2 regions of the Streptomyces sp. WG7 genome follow, and region 2 is predicted to be linked to the other one. Evidence: riboswitches for the same ligand, from Rfam matches in the RefSeq annotation. Region 2 holds a riboswitch; the other holds the start of a gene.
The links. A riboswitch is a leader RNA that binds a small molecule or an ion and turns the genes downstream of it on or off. The one in region 2 is predicted to bind glycine.
Positions count from the first base shown of each region.

Region 1: another riboswitch for glycine. It lies ahead of gcvT (glycine cleavage system aminomethyltransferase GcvT); the one in region 2 lies ahead of gcvP (aminomethyl-transferring glycine dehydrogenase).

Region 1 is NZ_JBNGGE010000021.1:83,319-93,475, reverse strand. Features, by position in the region: gene ACP4J0_RS21525 (FAD-dependent monooxygenase) at 1-357, shown strand, start outside; gene ACP4J0_RS21520 (L-serine ammonia-lyase) at 550-1,917, opposite strand; gene glyA (serine hydroxymethyltransferase) at 2,022-3,284, opposite strand; gene gcvH (glycine cleavage system protein GcvH) at 3,300-3,677, opposite strand; gene gcvT (glycine cleavage system aminomethyltransferase GcvT) at 3,806-4,924, opposite strand; glycine riboswitch at 4,964-5,081, opposite strand; glycine riboswitch at 5,082-5,175, opposite strand; gene ACP4J0_RS21500 (AAA family ATPase) at 5,356-6,024, shown strand; gene ACP4J0_RS21495 (enhanced serine sensitivity protein SseB) at 6,104-6,868, shown strand; gene ACP4J0_RS21490 (enhanced serine sensitivity protein SseB C-terminal domain-containing protein) at 7,062-7,859, shown strand; gene ACP4J0_RS21485 (ABC transporter permease) at 8,174-9,181, shown strand; gene ACP4J0_RS21480 (ABC transporter substrate-binding protein) at 9,252-10,157, shown strand, end outside.
Region 2 is NZ_JBNGGE010000008.1:203,751-213,907, forward strand. Features, by position in the region: gene modA (molybdate ABC transporter substrate-binding protein) at 1-52, shown strand, start outside; gene ACP4J0_RS12095 (ABC transporter permease) at 49-858, shown strand; gene ACP4J0_RS12100 (ABC transporter ATP-binding protein) at 855-1,952, shown strand; gene ACP4J0_RS12105 (TOBE domain-containing protein) at 1,979-2,398, shown strand; gene gcvP (aminomethyl-transferring glycine dehydrogenase) at 2,467-5,352, opposite strand; glycine riboswitch at 5,529-5,624, opposite strand; gene ACP4J0_RS12115 (PRC-barrel domain-containing protein) at 5,762-6,139, shown strand; gene ACP4J0_RS12120 (DNA polymerase IV) at 6,372-7,832, opposite strand; gene ACP4J0_RS12125 (MerR family transcriptional regulator) at 7,902-8,585, opposite strand; gene ACP4J0_RS12130 (bifunctional nuclease family protein) at 8,780-9,253, opposite strand; gene ACP4J0_RS12135 (MerR family transcriptional regulator) at 9,338-10,075, opposite strand; gene ACP4J0_RS12140 (FHA domain-containing protein) at 10,118-10,157, opposite strand, start outside.

The DNA of each region.
Region 1 (10,157 bases), on a different contig from region 2:
TGGTCCAACGGCAGGGTCGCGCTGGTGGGCGACGCCGCGTGGGCGCCCTCGTTCCTCACCGGCCAGGGCACCAGCCTCGCGCTCGTCGGCGCCTACATGCTCGCCGCCTCCCTGGCCCGCCGGGACCACGCCGCGGGCTTCGCCGCCTACGAACACGGCACCCGCGAGTTCGTCACCATGAACCAGGCACTGGTCGGCACGGGCGGTGCCACCCTCTTCCCGACCACCCCCCAGGACCTGGAGCGACGCAACAACAGGCTCCGCGAACTCAGCACCATCCCCTCCGGGAAGGGACAGCCCGCCCACTCGGCCCTCACCCTGCCCGAACCCCTCGGGGACAGCCCCGGGAACGGCTGACACGCCGACGCGGCGATCACGTGGCCGCCGCCGCGAGGCTGGGACCGGCCTCCGCCAGGGCCGGCTTCCAGCTCCGGCCGTTCCCCGTCCGGCAGTGGCTCCGCTCCCCGTCCGGCAGTGGCTCCGGTTGCCGTGCGAGGTGGTCGGGACCGGCCGCCCGGTGTGCCTCCGTGCTGGTCGAAGCCCGCCCCCTCAGCACTCGATGATGTTGACCGCGAGCCCGCCCCGGGCCGTCTCCTTGTACTTGACCGACATGTCCGCGCCGGTCTCCTTCATGGTCTTGATGACCTTGTCGAGGGACACCTTGTGGGAGCCGTCGCCGCGCATCGCCATCCGGGCCGCCGTGACCGCCTTGACGGCGGCCATGCCGTTGCGCTCGATGCACGGGATCTGGACCAGGCCGCCGACCGGGTCGCAGGTCAGGCCGAGGTTGTGCTCCATGCCGATCTCGGCGGCGTTCTCCACCTGCTCCGGCGTGCCGCCCAGCACCTCGGCGAGCGCGCCGGCCGCCATGGAGCAGGCGGAGCCGACCTCGCCCTGGCAGCCGACCTCGGCGCCGGAGATGGAGGCGTTCTCCTTGAAGAGCATGCCGATGGCGCCCGCGGCCAGGAGGAAGCGGACCACGCCGTCCTCGTCGGCGCCCGGGACGAAGTTCATGTAGTAGTGCAGGACCGCCGGGATGATGCCCGCCGCGCCGTTCGTCGGGGCCGTGACGACCCGGCCGCCGGCCGCGTTCTCCTCGTTCACGGCCATCGCGTAGAGGGTGATCCACTCCATCGACAGGGCCAGCGGGTCGCCCTCCGAGCGCAGCTTGCGCGCGGTGTTCGCGGCGCGGCGGCGGACCTTGAGGCCGCCCGGCAGGATGCCCTCGCGGGACATGCCCCGGTCCACGCACGCCCGCATGACGCGCCAGATCTCCAGCAGGCCCTCGCGGATCTCGTCCTCGTCGCGCCAGGCCCGCTCGTTCTCCAGCATCAGGGCGGAGATGGACAGGCCCGTCTCCCGGGCCAGGCGCAGCAGCTCGTCGCCGGTGCGGAAGGGGTACTTCAGCACCGTGTCGTCGAGCACGATGCGGTCCGCGCCCACCGCCTCCTCGTCGACGACGAAGCCGCCGCCGACCGAGTAGTACGTCTTCGAGAGCACTTCCGCGCCGGCCGCGTCGTACGCCCACAGCGTCATGCCGTTGGCGTGGTACGGGAGGGCCTTGCGGCGGTGCAGCACCATGTCGTCGTCGTAGGCGAAGGCGATCTCGCGCTCGCCGAGGAGGCGGAGGCGGCCCGAGGCTTTGATCGTCTCGACGCGTTCGTCCGCCGTCTCCACGTCCACCGTGCGCGGTGAGTCGCCCTCCAGGCCGAGCAGCACCGCCTTGGGCGTGCCGTGGCCGTGGCCGGTGGCGCCCAGCGAGCCGTACAGCTCGGCGCGGACGGCTGCGACGGAATCCAGCAGCTCCTCGTTGCGCAGGCGGCGGGCGAACATGCGGGCCGCGCGCATCGGGCCGACCGTGTGGGAGCTCGACGGGCCGATGCCGATCGAGAACAGGTCGAAGACCGAGATGGCCACGGGGACTCCTCAGAACGGGGGTGGTGCAGAGGGTGGTGCTTGGTCGGGGTGGGACGCGCCGTGCCCGCTTGTGGCGGGCACGGCGCACCTGAACACGTGGGGTGCTACTTGTCCAGACCCGGGTACAGCGGGTGCTTGTCGGCCAGGGTCTTCACCCGTGCCTTGAGGGCCTCGGCGTCGTAGGACGGCTTCAGCGCCTCGGCGATCACGTCCGCGACCTCGGCGAAGTCCTCGGCCGTGAAGCCGCGGGTCGCCAGGGCCGGCGTACCGATGCGCAGACCGGAGGTCACCATCGGCGGACGCGGGTCGTTCGGGACGGCGTTGCGGTTGACCGTGATGCCGACCTCGTGGAGGCGGTCCTCGGCCTGCTGTCCGTCCAGCTCGGAGTCGCGCAGGTCGACCAGGACCAGGTGGACGTCCGTGCCGCCGGTCAGCACCGAGACGCCCGCCGCCTTCGCGTCGTCCTTCACCAGGCGCTCGGCCAGGATGCGGGCGCCTTCCAGCGTACGACGCTGGCGCTCCTTGAAGTCCTCGCTCGCGGCGACCTTGAAGGCGACGGCCTTGGCGGCCACCACGTGCTCCAGCGGGCCACCCTGCTGACCGGGGAAGACGGCGGAGTTGATCTTCTTGGCCAGCTCGGCCGTGGAGAGGATCACACCGCCGCGCGGGCCGCCCAGCGTCTTGTGGGTGGTGGTGGTGACGACGTGGGCGTGCGGCACCGGGTTCGGGTGCAGGCCCGCCGCGACCAGACCGGCGAAGTGCGCCATGTCGACCATCAGGTACGCGCCGACCTCGTCCGCGACCTTGCGGAACGCGGCGAAGTCCAGCTGACGCGGGTAGGCCGACCAGCCGGCCACGATCAGCTTCGGCCGGGTCTCCTTGGCGAGGCGCTCCACCTCGGCCATGTCGACCTGGCCGTCGTCGCCGACGTGGTACGGGACGACGTTGTAGAGCTTGCCGGAGAAGTTGATCTTCATGCCGTGGGTCAGGTGCCCGCCGTGGGCGAGGTTCAGACCCATGATCGTGTCGCCGGGCTTGAGCAGCGCGAACATCGCGGCCGCGTTGGCCTGGGCGCCCGAGTGCGGCTGGACGTTGGCGTGCTCGGCGCCGAAGAGCGCCTTGACCCGGTCGATGGCGATCTGCTCGACCACGTCGACGTGCTCGCAGCCGCCGTAGTAGCGGCGGCCGGGGTAGCCCTCGGCGTACTTGTTGGTGAGGACCGAGCCCTGGGCCTCCATGACCGCGACCGGGGCGAAGTTCTCCGAGGCGATCATCTCGAGGGTGGACTGCTGGCGGTCCAGCTCGGCGTCGACGGCGGCGGCGACGTCGGGGTCGAGCTCGTGCAGGGGGGTGTTCAGAAGCGACATGCGGTCCGTGACTCCTCAGCCGGCGGTGAAGGCGGTGTACTCGTCGGCGGAGAGCAGGTCGGCCGGCTCGTCCGTGATCCGCACCTTGAACAGCCAGCCGCCCTCGAAGGGCGCGCTGTTCACCAGCGACGGGTCGTTGACGACGTCCTCGTTGACCTCGGTGACCTCGCCGGAGACGGGGGAGTAGAGGTCGGAGACCGACTTGGTCGACTCCAGTTCGCCGCAGGTCTCGCCCGCGGACACCGAGTCGCCGACCTCGGGGAGCTGGACGAAGACGACGTCACCGAGCGCGTTGGCCGCGTGCTCCGTGATGCCGACCGTCGAGGCGCCGTCCTCGGCGCCCGACAGCCACTCGTGCTCCTTGCTGTAGCGCAGCTGCTGGGGGTTGCTCATGGCCTGAATTCTCCTGTACGCGAGGGAGTGCTGGTGACGGGGGACTGCTGGTGAAGGGGCTGCTGAAACCGCTGGTGAGCAGCGAGGACACGCGCGGGGCGACGAGGGCGCCGCCGTCCGCCCGGTGTCTACTTCTGCCGCTTGTAGAACGGCAGCGTCACGACCTCGTACGGCTCGTGGCTGCCCCGGATGTCCACGCCCACACCCGCGGTGCCGGGTGCCGCGTGCGCGGGGTCGACGTACGCCATGGCGATCGGCTTGCCCAGCGTCGGGGACGGCGCCCCGGAGGTGACCTCGCCGACGACCTCGCCGCCGGCGACGACCTGGTACCCGGCGCGCGGCACCCGGCGGCCCTCGGCGACCAGGCCGACCAGGACGCGGGGCGGGTTCTGCTCGGCCCGGGAGGCGGCCTCGGTCAGCGCGGCGCGCCCGACGAAGTCGCCCTCCTTCTCGAACTTCACCACCCGGCCGAGCCCGGCGTCGAAGGGCGTCAGCGCGGTCGACAGCTCGTGCCCGTACAGCGGCATGCCCGCCTCCAGGCGGAGCGTGTCCCGGCAGGACAGTCCGCACGGGACCAGGCCGGCGCCCTCGCCCGCCCGCGTCAGCGCCTGCCACAGCTCGACGGCGTGCTCCGGCTTCACGAACAGCTCGAAGCCGTCCTCGCCGGTGTAGCCGGTGCGCGCGATGAGTGCCGGGACGCCGGCCACGGTGCCGGGCAGACCGGCGTAGTACTTCAGGCCGTCCAGGTCGGCGTCGGTCAGCGACGCGAGGATCGCCGGGGACTCGGGGCCCTGCACGGCGAGCAGCGCGTAGGCGTCGCGGTCGTCGCGCACCTCGGCGTCGAAGCCGGCCGAGCGCCCGGTCAGCGCGTCCAGCACCACCTGGGCGTTGGACGCGTTGGCGACGACCATGTACTCCGTCTCGCCCAGGCGGTAGACGATCAGGTCGTCCAGGATGCCGCCGTCCTCGCGGCAGATCATGGTGTAGCGGGCGCGGCCCGGCTTCACGCTGCCGATGTTGCCGACCAGCGCGTAGTCCAGCAGGTCGGCGGCCCGGGGCCCGGTGACCGTGATCTCACCCATGTGGGAGAGGTCGAAGAGCCCGGCCCGGGTGCGCACCGCGACGTGCTCGTCCCGCTCGGAGCCGTAGCGCAGGGGCATGTCCCAGCCGGCGAAGTCGGTCATCGTCGCGCCCAGCGCGCGATGCGTGGCATCGAGCGCGGTACGGCGGAGTTCGGTACTGCTCATCGGTCGTTCGTCTCCCAGGACAGGACGTGGCGAGGTCGATCCTCCCCATCTGTCATCGGAACCTGAGAGGTTCGTCACGGCCACCGGAGCGCGGTGGCCGGGACTTGCACCTTGGGTGGGGCAGCCCGTCGAGGGGCGGCCCGCTTTTCAGATGTGCCTCGCCCGCGCGGTAACGGGGCCTGAGAGATTCAAGGGAGGGACTTGCTCCTTCGGCGCCCCGGCGCGGCCGGGGACTCTCCCGCGCGGATTCAAACGGCCGGTATGCAGTTGGCGCCGCCATCATTGCACGCCCCGCCGATCCGTGGGCAGACCGATATCTGTAACCGGCTTGTGGCAGTAAGCGCACGAAAACGCGAGACCTGCGCATTACCTTCTCTTTACACTCGACGGGGATGGGAACTCGTGAACCGCCCCAGGGGAGGACGATCACGGTGAACAGGACCACGGCGTACGCCACCACCTCCGGTCTCGCGCTGCCCGAGCAGCCCGTCGCCCCGGCACCCCAGGCGTGCGCCGAGCTGCCCGCACCCGTCGTCCGCGATCTGCGGGACCGGGACGGCCGCAGCCCGCACGCCCTGCTCTTCGGACCCCGGGACCTGGTGGTGATCACCGGCCTGCCCGGCAGCGGGAAGTCCACGCTGATGGAGCGCACCGTGCGCGGACCGCGCATCGACTCCCAGGACACCCGGGACCGCTGGGACCGCCGCATGCCGCGCTTCGTGCCGTACGGGCTCTACCGCCCCCTCGTCCGCCTCGCCCACTACGCCGGACTGCGCAGGGCCCTGCGCTCCGGCGAGGGCGTCGTCGTGCACGACTGCGGCACCCAGGCCTGGGTGCGCGGCTGGCTGGCCCGCGAGGCCCGCCGCCGTGACGGCACACTCCACCTGCTGCTGCTCGACGTCGAGGCCGACGAGGCCCTGGCCGGCCAGCGCGAGCGCGGCCGGGGCGTGTCGCGGTACGCGTTCCTGCGGCACCGCTCGGCCAACACCCGCCTGCTGCGCGCGGTGACCGAGGGCACCCTGCCCGCCGGCTGCACCTCGGCGGTCCTCCTGGACCGGGCGGCGGCCAACACGCTCCGCCGTATCGCCTTCACGGGGTGACGCACCGTAGGGCCGCGGGGCCTAACGGGTTAGCCTTTCCCGTCACAGCAGCGGTACCAGGCAGGCGGTAGGTAGGCAGATGGACGTCCCGGCACAGGCGCACCACCCGTACGGCGGGTGGCCCGGCAACGAGCTGGAGGAGGTGTTGTCCGCCTCCCTCGGAGTGCCGGGCGCCGGCGGCCGGATCGTGGAGGTGCTCGGCCGCAGCTTCCTGTGGATCCCCCTGCCGAACGGCGGCGGCCCGCACAGCGGCCCCCTCGACCTGCCCTCCCTGGAGGTCGACGGCCAGGCCTACGTACCGGTCTTCAGCTCCGAGGAGCAGCTCCGCCAGGTGGCCGGCGCGCAGATGGCGTACACCGTCGCCCCCGCCGCGGAGTTCGCCCGCGGCCTGCCCCCGCAGGTCGGCATCGCCGTCAACCCGGACGGCGCGGTCGGCATCCCGCTGCCGCCGCCCGCCGTGGCCGAGCTGTGCCGGGCCGGCCGCACCCCGCTGGACGGACCCGCGTCCGGCGGCCGGGTCCGCCTCTTCGAGCCGGACTGGCAGGACGACCCGGTGGACTTCCTCACCGCCGCCTCCGCCGAGTTCGCCGCGATCGGCGTCGTCCGCACCGCCCGCCGCTGCATGGCCGCCGTCGAGACCGCCGACCCCGTCATGTTCGTCGGCGTCGAACTCACCCACTGGGAGGGTGACGCCCGCGCCCTCCCCCTGGACGCCCTGGGCCGGGCCCTGACCAGGGCTCCCCTGAAGTACCAGGTCAACCTGGTCCTCCTGGAGGCGGCCCAGGACCCGGTCTGCGACTGGATGCGGGCGAACGTCCGCCCGTTCTACGACCGGGACGTGTAGAACGCCGGTGAGGCCGACGCCGGTAAGGGGCGCGGGGCTCTGACATGTGCGGCTCCGCCGCGTGGGCGCGACAAGCCACAACGGCGCCGCAGACGCCGGACAACCGCACGCCCCGAGCTCATAGGAGCCCCCCGACCGGCGGAGCCTTAAGCTGGTTTCCACAACCGGGGAACTTCTCGAAGGGGCGATACGCGTGAGCGCCAGCGGCACCACGACCGGACAGGTCGAGCACATGCTGCGCCAGGTGACGCCCGGGCGCTACGACGCCTACGAGGCCCTGCTGCGCGCGCTCGCCACCCCCACATCCGGCCAGGTCTGGATGCTGCTCTGGCACGGCCAGGCCGGCTCCCCCGACGCCCAGTACGGGAACATGGAGGTCGACGGCTACGGCTACGCGCCCTGCGTCACCTCCGCCCAGGAGCTGTCGGCCAGCGGCTGGAACCGGTCGTACGAAGTGGTCGACGGCCTGGAGGTGGCCCGCGCCCTCTACCCGGACCACTACGGCCTGTGGCTCAATCCGCACGCCCCCGGCGGCGGTGTCGGCATCCCGTGGCTCGACCTGCGCCGCATCGCCTCCGGCCTGGACCGCCAGCCGGCGGGCCCCCTGCGCCTGTCCGAACCGGCCATCGAGGTCCCCCAGTTCTACGCCCTGCTCGCGCAGAACGCCCACCGCACCCCGGCGGTCCGCGCGCTGCGCCGCGCCTGGGTGCAGCCGGCGCTGGGCGCGCCGTACCTCGCCATCGGTCTCGACGTGTACGACACCTCCCCGCCGGCCGTCGACGCGGTGCGCGGAATGATGCAGCAGTCCGTCGGCGCGGTGCCGGACGGGCTGCCGGTGTCGACGGTGGCGATGACCGACGCCCACGATCCGGTCGCCATGTGGCTGCGTGCCCACGCCCGCCCGTTCTACGACCGCGAGGCCCATGCGGCCGCCCCCGCCCAGGCGCCGGCGGGCGGGTACGGATACCCTCCGGCCGGAGGACGGTACTGACCGTCGCGGGGCTGGTCCCGCCGGTACCGGGGGACATCTTCGCGCGTAGACGGGGGCGTAAGGTCCCGTCTCGCCCTCGATGCCCCAACTCGTCCGTGTCCGGCCCCCGTTACCCAGTGTCCGGATAACGGAACACCTCAAACAGCATCACGGTTGCGCATCCATTCCCCTTCAAGTCTGGCTACAGATCGCCAAAGCGTTGAAGACTCCCGAAACGAGGGGCGATTGCCCGCCCCTGTGTACGACGGACTGATCACGCCGCTACAGCGGCAAGTGCGGGCCGGCTACCGCCGGTTGAGAGGGGTCCCTGCCAGATGACGGCACCATTGCACGAGCCGACCGCGGAAGCGGCCCCAAGTGCTGCCGAGGAAGCGGCGGTTGCCGGCGCCGACGCCAAGGCGGTACAGGGACGTTCCCTGGGCCGGATCGCCTGGGAGCGCCTGAAACGGGACAAGCTGGCCCTGACGGGCGGCGTCGTGGTACTCGCCCTCATCGTGATCGCGGTGCTCGCGCCCCTGATCACCTCCCTCTACGGGCAGGAGCCCAACGCCTTCAACGAGGACAAGATCGACCCCCTGTTCGGCACCCCCACGGGGTCCCTGGGCGGGATCAGCGGCGAGCACTGGCTGGGTGTCGAACCGGTCAACGGCCGCGACGTCTTCGCCCGCATCGTCCACGGTGCCCGGATCTCGCTGCTCGTCGGCTTCCTGTCCGCGATGGTCGCCGTGGTCATCGGCACCGTCCTGGGTGTCCTGGCCGGCTTCTTCGGCGGCTGGGTCGACGCCCTCATCAGCCGGATCATGGACGGCCTGCTGGCCTTCCCGCAGCTGCTGTTCATCATCGCGCTGGTCTCCGTCATGCCCGACAACATGCTGGGACTGAGCGGCACGGGCGTGCGACTGCTCATGATGATCCTGGTCATCGGCTTCTTCGGCTGGCCCTACATCGGTCGCGTGGTCCGCGGCCAGACACTCTCGATGCGTGAACGCGAGTACGTCGAGGCGGCCCGGTCCCTGGGAGCCGGACGGTTCTACATCCTGTTCAAGGAACTGCTGCCCAACCTGGTGGCGCCGATCATCGTCTACACCACGATGATGATCCCCACCAACATCCTCACCGAGGCGGCGCTCAGCTTCCTGGGCGTGGGCGTCAAGCCGCCCACCTCGTCCTGGGGGCAGATGCTCTCGAGCGCGATCGACTACTACAAGTCGGATCCCATGTACATGGTGGTTCCCGGTGTGGCGATCTTCATCACCGTTCTTGCCTTCAACCTCTTCGGCGACGGCGTGCGCGACGCGCTGGACCCGAAGGGCTCCCGCTGACCTGCCGTACCGGCAAGCGACCCGTGGCACCTGCACGGGGTCTCTCATCTAATCCGGAGGATCCGAGATCGTGACTACCCAACGCACCTCAGGGCGGCGCAAGCAGGCTTTGGCCGCTGCCGCAGTGGTCGCCGCGCTGCTGACCACGGCGGCGTGCGGCGGCGGCGGAGACGACAGCAGCGGCGGCTCGAAGAACGGCGCGGCCCAGTTCGACGCGGCCAACAACAAGGTCCTTCAGGCCTCCGAGGCCAAGAAGGGCGGCACGCTGAAGTTCGCGAGCACGCAGGACGCCGACTCGTGGGACACCACGCGCGGTTACTACGGCTTCATGTGGAACTTCTCCCGCTACTACAGCCGCCAGCTCGTCACGAACAAGACGGAGCCGGGCGCCGCCGGAGCGCAGGTCACCCCCGACCTCGCCACCGGGCTCGCCAAGGTCTCGGACGACGGCAAGACCTACACGTACACCCTGCGTGACGGTGTCACCTGGGAGGACGGCAAGCCGATCACCTCCAAGGACGTCAAGTACGGCATCGAGCGCGTCTGGGCGCAGGACGTGCTGTCCGGCGGTCCGGTCTACCTGAAGGACGTCCTGGACCCCAAGGGTGAGTACCCCGGTCCCTACAAGGACACGTCGAAGGACAAGCTCGGTCTGAAGGCGATCGAGACCCCCGACGACAAGACCATCGTCTTCAAGCTGCCGCAGGCCAACTCGGACTTCGAGGAGATGCTGGCGCTGACCTCGGCGTCCCCGGTCCGCCAGGACAAGGACACCAAGTCCAAGTACGGCCTGCGCCCGTTCTCCTCGGGCCCGTACAAGTTCGAGTCCTACAACCCGGGCAAGGACCTCACCCTGGTCCGCAACACCGAGTGGAAGCAGGAGTCGGACCCGGTCCGCAAGGCGTACCCGGACAAGATCACGATCAAGTTCTTCTCCAACGCCAACGACCTGGACGCCCGCCTGATCGCCGGCGAC
Region 2 (10,157 bases):
GTCCGCCGAGGGGCAGCGGGTGCTGACCGGCGCCGGGTTCCGCACGCCGTGAAGAAGCCCCACGTGCCCGGGACCGGCGCCCGCGCGGTGCCGGTCCCCCTGCTGGTACCCGCCCTCGTCGGCCTGGCGTTCCTGCTGCTGCCGCTGATCGCCCTGCTGGTACGGGCGCCGTGGCGCAGCCTGCCCGACCAGCTGACCAGCCCGGAGGTGTGGCAGGCCCTGCGGCTGTCGCTGCTGTGCGCCACGTCGGCGACCGCGCTGAGCCTGGTCGTCGGTGTGCCGCTGGCCTGGCTGCTGGCCCGCACGGAGTTCCCCGGCCGGGGCCTCGTCCGCGCCCTGGTGACGCTGCCCCTGGTGCTGCCCCCGGTGGTGGGCGGCGTGGCGCTCCTGCTGGCGTTCGGGCGCAACGGCGTCGTCGGGCAGTGGCTGGACGCGTGGTTCGGGATCACGCTGCCGTTCACCACGACGGGTGTGATCCTCGCGGAGACGTTCGTGGCGATGCCGTTCCTGGTGATCAGCGTGGAGGGCACCCTGCGCGCCGCCGACCCGCGCTTCGAGGAGGCCGCCACGACGCTGGGCGCGTCGCGCTTCACCGCGTTCCGCCGGGTCACGCTGCCGCTGATCGCGCCGGGCATCGCGGCGGGCGCCGTCCTGGCGTGGGCGCGGGCGCTGGGCGAGTTCGGGGCGACGATCACGTTCGCGGGCAACTTCCCGGGCCGCACCCAGACCATGCCGCTGGCGGTGTATCTCGCCCTGCAGAACGACCCGGCGGCGGCGATCGCCCTCAGCCTGGTGCTGCTGGCCGTCTCCATCGCCGTACTGGCCGGGCTCCGGGACCGCTGGATGAGGGCATCATGACCGGCACCGACGAACCGACCACCACGACGGAACCCGCCGGCGGACGCACCCCGGGCGCCGGCCTCGACGCCCGCCTCGTCGTGGACCGCGGCACCTTCCACCTGGACGTCGCGCTGACCGCCGCACCCGGCGACGTCGTCGCCCTGCTCGGTCCCAACGGCGCCGGCAAGACCACCGCCCTGCGCGCGCTGGCCGGCCTCGCCCCGCTCACCGACGGCCACCTGCGCCTCGACGGTGCCGCCGTGGACCGTACGCCGCCCGAGTCCCGCCCGGTCGGCGTGGTCTTCCAGGACTACCTGCTCTTCCCTCACCTGACCGCGCTCGACAACGTGGCCTTCGGGCCGCGCTGCCGGGGCGCCGGCAAGGCGCAGGCCCGGGCACAGGCCGCCGCCTGGCTGGACCGCATGGGCCTCGCCGACCACGCGGGGGCCAAGCCTCGCAGCCTCTCCGGCGGCCAGGCCCAGCGCGTCGCACTCGCCCGCGCCCTGGCCACCAACCCCCGGCTGCTGCTCCTGGACGAGCCCCTCGCCGCACTGGACGCCCGGACCCGCCTGGAGGTCCGCGCCCAGCTCCGCCGCCACCTGACCGAGTTCGAGGCCGTCGCCGTGCTCGTCACCCACGACCCGCTGGACGCCATGGTGCTCGCCGACCGGCTCGTCGTCGTCGAGCAGGGCAGGGTCGTCCAGCAGGGCGGCCCCGCCGACATCGCCCGCCGGCCCCGCACGGACTACATCGCCCAGCTGGTCGGCCTGAACCTCTACCGCGGCCGCGCCGACGGCCACACCGTGCGGCTCGACGCCGGTCCCGCCCTCACCACCACCGAGGACCTCTCCGGCCCGGTCTTCGTGGCGTTCCCACCGGGCGCCGTGACCCTGTACGGACGACGCCCCACCGGCTCCAGCGCCCGCAACCTGTGGCGCTGCGAGGTCGCGGGCCTGGAGACCCACGGCGACCAGATCCGCGTGGACCTCACCGGCGAACTCCCGCTCGCCGCCGACCTCACCACGGTCGCCGCGGCCGAACTCGGCCTGCACCCGGGCGCGCCGGTATGGGCGACGGTCAAGGCGACGCAGACCCACGCATACCCGGCATGACTCCTCCGCCGGGCTACGGTGCCCTCATGAGCCTGAGCATCCGCAACCAGCTCCCCGGCACCGTCACCGCCGTCACCCCGGGCGAGGCCATGGCGACGGTCCGGGTCCGCCTCGTGGGCGGCCAGGACCTCACCGCGGCGATCACCCGGGACGCCGCCGAGGACCTCTCCCTCGCCGCGGGCACGGCCGTCCGCGCCCTGGTGAAGGCGACGGAGGTGTCCGTGGCGACCGGCCGTGTCGAGGGCCTGTCCATCCGCAACCGGCTGCCCGGCACGGTCACCGCTCTCACCACCGGCGACGCGATGGCCTCCGTGCGGGTCGCCGTGGAGGGCGCCGAACTGACCGCGGCGATCACCAAGGAGGCCGCCGACGACCTGGGCCTGTCCGTAGGCGCCCCCGTCGTCGCGCTGGTCAAGTCGACGGAGGTGTCGCTCGCGACCGTGTGAGACACGGCGAGAGGCTCCGTGCGGGGGGCCCGTCCCGGCCCGCACGGAGCCTCTCTCCTACGGGCGGCTCAGTCCTCGTACGCGTCCAGCGGCGGGCAGGAGCAGACGAGGTTCCGGTCACCGTAGGCCTGGTCGATCCGGCGCACCGGCGGCCAGTACTTGTCGGCGGCGGACACCCCGGCCGGGAAGACGGCCTCCTCGCGCGTGTACGCGTGGTCCCAGTCGCCGCCCAGCGCACCGGCGGTGTGCGGCGCGCCCCGCAGCGGGTTGTCGTCCGCGGACCAGGCGCCGGAGCCGACCTTCTCGATCTCCGCGCGGATGGCGATCATCGCCTCGCAGAACCGGTCCAGCTCCGTGAGGTCCTCGGACTCGGTCGGCTCGATCATCAGCGTGCCGGCCACCGGGAACGACATCGTCGGCGCGTGGAAGCCGTAGTCGATCAGCCGCTTGGCGACGTCGTCGACGCTCACGCCGGTCGCCTTGGTCAGCGGGCGCAGGTCGATGATGCACTCGTGCGCGACCAGCCCGTCCGGGCCGGTGTACAGCACCGGGAAGTGCGGCTCCAGGCGCTTGGCGATGTAGTTGGCGGACAGCACGGCCACCTGCGTGGCGCGCTTGAGCCCCTCGCCGCCCATCAGCCGGACGTACGACCACGAGATCGGCAGGATGCCGGCCGAGCCCCACGGCGCCGCCGAGATCGGGCCGACGCCCGTCTGCGGACCGGCCGCGGGCTGCAGCGGGTGGTTGGGCAGGTACGGCGCCAGGTGCGACCGCACGGCCACGGGTCCGACGCCCGGACCGCCGCCGCCGTGCGGGATGCAGAACGTCTTGTGCAGGTTCAGGTGGGAGACGTCGCCGCCGAAGTGGCCGGGCTTGGCGAGGCCGACCAGGGCGTTGAGGTTGGCGCCGTCCACGTAGACCTGGCCGCCGGCGTCGTGCACCCGGGCGCAGATGTCGGCGACGTGCTCCTCGAAGACGCCGTGCGTGGAGGGGTACGTGATCATCAGCACGGACAGCTCATCGCGGTGCTTCTCGATCTTGGCGCGCAGGTCCTCGACGTCGATCTCGCCGTCCTCGGCGGTCTTGACGACGACGACCTTCATGCCGGCCATGACCGCGCTGGCGGCGTTGGTGCCGTGCGCGGAGGACGGGATGAGGCAGACGGTGCGCTGCTCGTCACCGTTGGCGCGGTGGTAGGCGCGTACGGCGAGCAGGCCGGCGAACTCGCCCTGCGACCCGGCGTTCGGCTGGAGCGAGACCTTGTCGTACCCGGTGACCTCGGCGAGCCGCTCCTCCAGCTCACGGATGAGCGTGAGGTAGCCCTGCGCCTGCGCGGCAGGCGCGAAGGGGTGCAGGGCACCGAACTCCGGCCACGTCACCGGCTCCATCTCGGTGGTCGCGTTGAGCTTCATGGTGCAGGAGCCCAGCGGGATCATGCCGCGGTCCAGCGCGTAGTCGCGGTCCGCGAGGCGGCGCAGGTAGCGCAGCATCGCGGTCTCGGAGCGGTACTGGTGGAAGACCGGGTGGGTCAGGAAGTCGTCGGTGCGCAGCCGGGCCTCGGGCAGCGTCTCCCCGGTCGCCGCGTCCAGCGCCTCGATGTCGCCCTCGACGCCGAAGGCGTTCCACACGCCGCCGACCTGGGCGCGCGTGGTGGTCTCGTCGCAGGCGAACGACACGTGGTCGGCGTCGACGAGGCGCAGGTTGATGCCGTTCTCCCGGGCGGCGTGGACGACCTCGGCGGCCCGGCCCGGCACCCGCGCGGTGACCGTGTCGAAGTAGGCGCCGTGCACGATCTCGACACCGCCGGCCGCGAGACCCGCGGCGATGACCGTGGCGTACCGGTGGGTGCGGCGCGCGACGGCCCGCAGCCCCTCCGGCCCGTGGTACACGGCGTACATGCCGGCCATGACGGCGAGCAGCACCTGCGCGGTGCAGATGTTGCTGGTGGCCTTCTCGCGGCGGATGTGCTGCTCGCGGGTCTGCAGGGCGAGGCGGTAGGCCTTGTTGCCGTCGGCGTCCACGGAGACGCCGACCAGGCGGCCGGGCAGGCTGCGCGCGAACTTCTCGTGCACCGCCATGTAGCCGGCGTGCGGTCCGCCGAAGCCCATCGGCACACCGAAGCGCTGCGTGGTGCCGATGGCGATGTCCGCGCCCAGCTCGCCGGGCGAGGTGAGCAGCGTGAGGGCGAGCAGGTCGGCGGCGACGGTGACGAGGGCGCCGAGCTCGTGCGCCCGGTCGATCACCGGCTTGATGTCGCGCACGGCACCGGAGGCGCCCGGGTACTGGATCAGGACACCGTTGATCTCCCGCTCCGCGACCTCGGCCGGGATGCCCTCGCCGAGGTCGGCGACGACGACCTCGACGCCGGTCGGCTCGGCGCGGGTCCGTATCACGGCGATGGTCTGCGGCAGGGCGTCCGCGTCGACCAGGAAGAGGCCCTTCTTGTTCTTGCCCATGCGCCGGGAGAGCGCCATGGCCTCGGCGGCGGCGGTGCCCTCGTCGAGCAGCGAGGCACCGGAGGTCGGCAGGCCGGTGAGCTCGGCCACCATGGTCTGGAAGTTCAGCAGGGCCTCGAGACGTCCCTGGGAGATCTCCGGCTGGTACGGCGTGTACGCGGTGTACCAGGCCGGGTTCTCCATGACGTTGCGCAGGATGACCGGCGGGGTGAAGGTGCCGTAGTAGCCGAGGCCGATCATGGAGTCGAGGACCTGGTTGCGGTCGGCCAGGGAGCGCAGCTCGGCCAGCACCTCGGCCTCGGAGCGCGCACCGGGCAGGTCCAGCGCGTCGGCGTTCTTGATCACATCCGGCACCGCGGCGGCCGTCAGCTCGTCGAGCGAACCGTAGCCGACCTGCGCGAGCATCTTGGCCCGGGCCTCTTGGTCGGGGCCGATGTGGCGCTGCTCGAACGGTGCTGCCTGTTCGAGCTCGGAGAGCGGAGTGCGATGGGCGGTCATTGCGGAGGCCTCCTGGTCTGACGACCTTCGAGGGGCACCACGGCGCGGGTACCCGGACGGCCTCCCCCTCTGTCATCTCGACCTGAGAGCTTCACCGGGGGGCCCGAGGGCTCTCCCGGCTTTCACCGTCGGTGAGAGCGGAAGCCGTTGACGCCCGCCCTGCTTTCCAGAGTGACCTCGTCCGTGCGGTACGTGAGCCTGAGAGATTCCGGGGAGGATTTGCTCCTTCGGCGCCTCCGGTGGTGTCCGGAGGACTCTCCCGCACGGGGTCAGCAGCCGTTTGCCAGCGTACCAGCGAGGTCGCCGCACGGACTTCGAGTGGCCGACCGGCCATATGTGCTCTTTTGTAGTACTTACGGATGATTCGGCGGCTGGTGTGCGAGCCCAGTGCGACCCAATGGAGGGCCCCGTGCGTACCGACATCGACCCGCGCAATCTGATCGGCCGCAAGGCGTTCGACCGCAACGGCACCCGGATCGGCACTGTCGACGAGGTCTATCTCGACGACGCCACGGGGGTCCCCGAGTGGGCTGCCATACGCACCGGCCTGTTCAGCAGGGACGCCTTCGTGCCCCTGGAGCCCAGCGAGCTGGTCGAGGGCACCCTGCGCGTGCCCTTCGACCGGGCTCTGATCAGGGAGGCTCCCGACTTCGGCGTCGGCCGCCATCTCTCGCCGGAACAGGAACTCCAGCTCTACCACCACTACGGCCTCGACGTCGCCGCTCCTCCCCCGCTCCCCGACCACGACTTCGGCAGGCTGGCGGGTCAGGGCAAGGAGGAGAGCTGACGGCGGTCCGGTCCCACCGCGCCCTGCCCGCCCGGGCCGGTCCGGGCCCGTCCGGGCCCGTCCGGAGGATCGTGGCGCAGACGCGGGCTCCGACCGCCCTCTCCGCCGCCCGCAGGACACGAGGAGCACCCCACCGGCCCTGCCGACGCTCGCCGACACCCTCCCCCGCCTCCCCTTCCGTCTTCCGGCCGGCCCCCTCGGTCCCCTCCCCGGCGCCGGTCGGCGGGCGCCGTCACGTCAGGTCCTGCCCGACGGCAGGACGCGCGGGCCCCGCCGGGCCGGTCCGCGCGTCGGTGCCCGCGGCGAGGCCCGGGCCGTCCTCCGCGCCCGCCGGCCCGGACGCCCCGGGTCTTCGCGGCACGGGCGCGACCAGTGGCAGCGGATCCGCCGGTGTCAGGTCCGGGTCGTCCACCGGGAAGGTCCGTACCCGGCCGGTCTCCGAGTAGGGCGTCTCGAACCGCACGGTGACCCGCCCCAGTCCGCTGCCCTGCACCCACCCGTGCCCGTACTCCGTGTGCCGCACGTCGTGCCCCGCCGGCCACCGGCGCTCGGCGGGGGCCGGCCGGTGCTCCGCGGCGGGCTCCGGATCGGGTTCCTCGGCGAGCTCGTCGGCCCGGTCCCCCGCCGCCTGCGCGAAGAGGTCCTCCTGCGTGTAGTCGGCGAGTCCGCTGACGCCGACCCCGAGCAGCCGCACGCCGCCCGTGGTGTCCACGGAGTCCAGCAGCCGGGCCGCGGCCTCCCGCACCACTCCCGGGTCGTCCGTGGGCCCCCGGAGGGTCTCGGAGCGCGTCAGCGTGGAGAAGTCGTACCTGCGCACCTTGAGCACGATGGTCCGCCCGGACAGCCCGGAGGCGCGCAGCCGCCGTACGCACCGGTCGGCCAGCCGCCCGACTTCCACACCGACCCGCAACCGGTCGTGGATGTCCACGTCGTAGGTGTCCTCGACGGACACCGACTTGGTCTCCCGCTCGGCCACCACGGGCCGCTCGTCACGGGCCAGGGCCATGGCGTAGAGGGCATGCCCGTGCGCCTTGCCCAGCAGCCGTACGAGCTCGTCCTCGCCCGCCTCGGCGATCTCACCGACCGTGGTGATCCCGGCCCGCCGCAGGTGGTCTCCCGTGGCCGGGCCCACACCGGGCAGCGTCCGTACCGTCATCGGCTCCAGCATCGCCCGCTCGGTCCCCGGCGGGATCAGTACCAGCCCGTCGGGTTTGGCCTCCTCGGAGGCGATCTTGGCGAGCATCTTGGAGGCGGCGAGCCCCACGGACCCGGTGAGGCCGGTGACGGTGCGGATGTCCGTGCGCAGCTTCGCGCCGGCCAGCCGCGCCGACTCCGCGTCCCAGGCCGTCCCGCCGGCCTCCAGATCCACGAAGGCCTCGTCCAGGCTCAGCGGCTCCACCAGGGGCGACAGCGCCCGCAGCAGCCGCATCACCTGCTCGCTGATCGACCGGTAGAGCTCGAAGCGCGGGACGAGGTACGCGGCGTTGGGTGCCAGCCGCCGGGCCTGGCCCATGGGCATCGCCGAGTGCACGCCGAAGACCCGCGCCTCGTACGAACAGGTGGCGACCACGCCTCGTGGCCCGAGGCCGCCCACGACCACGGCCTTCCCGCGCAGGCTCGGCTTGGATGCCTGCTCCACCGAGGCGAAGAAGGCATCCATGTCGAGATGCAGGATCGTGGGCGCGGTTCTCACATCTCCGATGCTGCCCTACGCCACTGACAACGCCACGCCCGACCGTGCCCCGCCCGCGTGCGGGCGGTGTCAGACCGCCCGGTTGCGCCGCCGCGCCAGTTCGTCCGCCGGATTGTGCCCGACCAGGGTCTCCCCCGTGTCGATCCGCTCCCCGTGCAGCTGGGACAGCGCGCTCTCGACGTCCCGCCACACCACGCCGACGGCGATGCCGAAGATGCCCTGCCCGCCCTGGAGCAGGGCGTGCACCTCGTCGGGCGAGGTGCACTCGTAAACCGTGGCGCCGTCGCTCATCAGCGTCATCCGTTCCAGGTCACGAAAGCCGCGTTCCCTGAGATGCTGGACGGCGGTGCGAATGTTCTGCAGTGACACCCCAGTGTCGAGGAAGCGCTTGACGATCTTCAGCACGACCACGTCGCGGAAGCTGTACAGACGCTGCGTCCCGGACCCGTGGGCGGGCCGCACGGAGGGCTCGACGAGGCCCGTGCGAGCCCAGTAGTCGAGCTGCCGGTAGGTGATACCGGCGGCCGCGCAGGCCGTCGGACCGCGATAGCCGATCTGCTCGGACGCCATGGACGTCGTCCCTCCGCTGCTCGGCACGGCAGCCGGTCGCTGCGGAACGCCCTCGGCCGCGCCACCGTGTTGGGGATACCCCCCGCCCGCGCGGAGCCGAGATTTCGGGGGAGGGTACGGACCGCTTGCCCCAAGGCTGTGCCCGGGGCCACCCCCAGCCGTACCGTCGCCGCTGATTCTCACGCCGACCTCCGTCCTTGACCTGCCTCCTCGACGGTAGGCAGTCACCACGGGTGCGTCAACGATCGCCACACTCGGCACGCCGAGTGATAATCACCCTACGAGTGGTTTCACGTGCCCCACCGCGGGGAAAGGCTAGCCGAATGTGCCCGGTGGAGGGCCGTACAGGCGCCCTGGAACGCCTCGGCCCTCGCGCCTCACTGGTTGCTGGTCCCGAAGTCCTCGGGCGAGATCTGGTCGAGGAACTCGCGGAACTTCTCGACCTCGTCCTCCTGCTCGTCCGGGATGGCGATACCGGCGTCGTCGAGCACCGTGTCACTGCCGAAGATCGGTGTTCCGGTGCGAAGGGCCAGCGCTATGGCGTCGGACGGCCTGGCACTCACCTCGACCCCGCTCGCGAAGACCAGCTCGGCGTAGAAGACCCCGTCCCGCAGGTCGGTGATGCGCACTTCGGTGAGCTCCTGGCCGACGGCTTCCAGCACGTCCTTGAAAAGGTCGTGGGTCAGCGGGCGTGCGGGGGCCATGCCCTGCTGGGCGAAGGCGATCGCCGTCGCCTCCCCCGGCCCGATCCAGATGGGGAGGTAGCGGTCGCCTCCCACCTCGCGCAGCAGCACGATCGGTTGGTTGGAGGGCATCTCGACCCGGACACCTACGACATCGAGCTCGTTCACACAGCAACCCTAGGCCGTGCCCGGGACATTTGGGTAGTCGGGCCGGGATCGGGTGGGCGTTCCGGGTTCCCGAGCAGGCCGGCTTCAGGGCAGCCGCACGCCGAGGGCGGACTGCACCAGTGCCGCGTGCAGCTTCACCGCGAGCCCGGCCAGCTCCTTGGTGCGGGCTTCCGCGTGTGCCCTGGTCTGGGGGTTGCGGTGGCGCTTCAGCGGCGCCACCACCTGGTCCACGAGCCCGGCCTCCCGGTCCGCGGCGGCCTTCATCACCCGCAGGTGCCGCGGCTCGATCCCGAACTTCCCCAGCTGGACCACCAGCGACGCCACGGTGACCACCTCGGCGTCGTACCCCCCGTCGGGCAGCGGGGCGAGGAGCCCGTACGACTCCCACTCCTTCAGCTCCTGCTCGCCGATCCCGGCCGCGGCGAGCAGCTCGTCCCGCCCGATCCGGGCCGCCACGGGTCCCTCGGCGGTCTCCGGCACGGACTCCCCGTCCCGCTGCCGGGCCAGCGTCGGCAGCGGCACGGCCTCACCGCGTTCCATGGCGTCCAGGTGCTCGCGGATCACCTTCAGCGGCAGGTAGTGGTCCCGCTGCATGCGCAGCACCTGACCGAGGCGCTCGACGTCGTGGGCACTGAACTTGCGGTACCCCGCCGGGGTCCGCCGCGGCTCCACGAGGCCCTCCGACTCCAGGAAACGGATCTTGGAGATGGTGACGTCGGGAAACTCGTCACGCAGTGCGTTCAGCACCGTGCCGATGCTCATCAGCCCACTGTCCGTGGCGGCGGCGCCGTTCCCGGCACCGCCGCTCGGTGTTCGAAGCATGGACCTTCCCTGGAGGTTCCCCGGGCGGATGCCCGGGGGCGGTCAGTAACCCCGCTGGCTCGCGTAGAAGACCAGCCGGTAC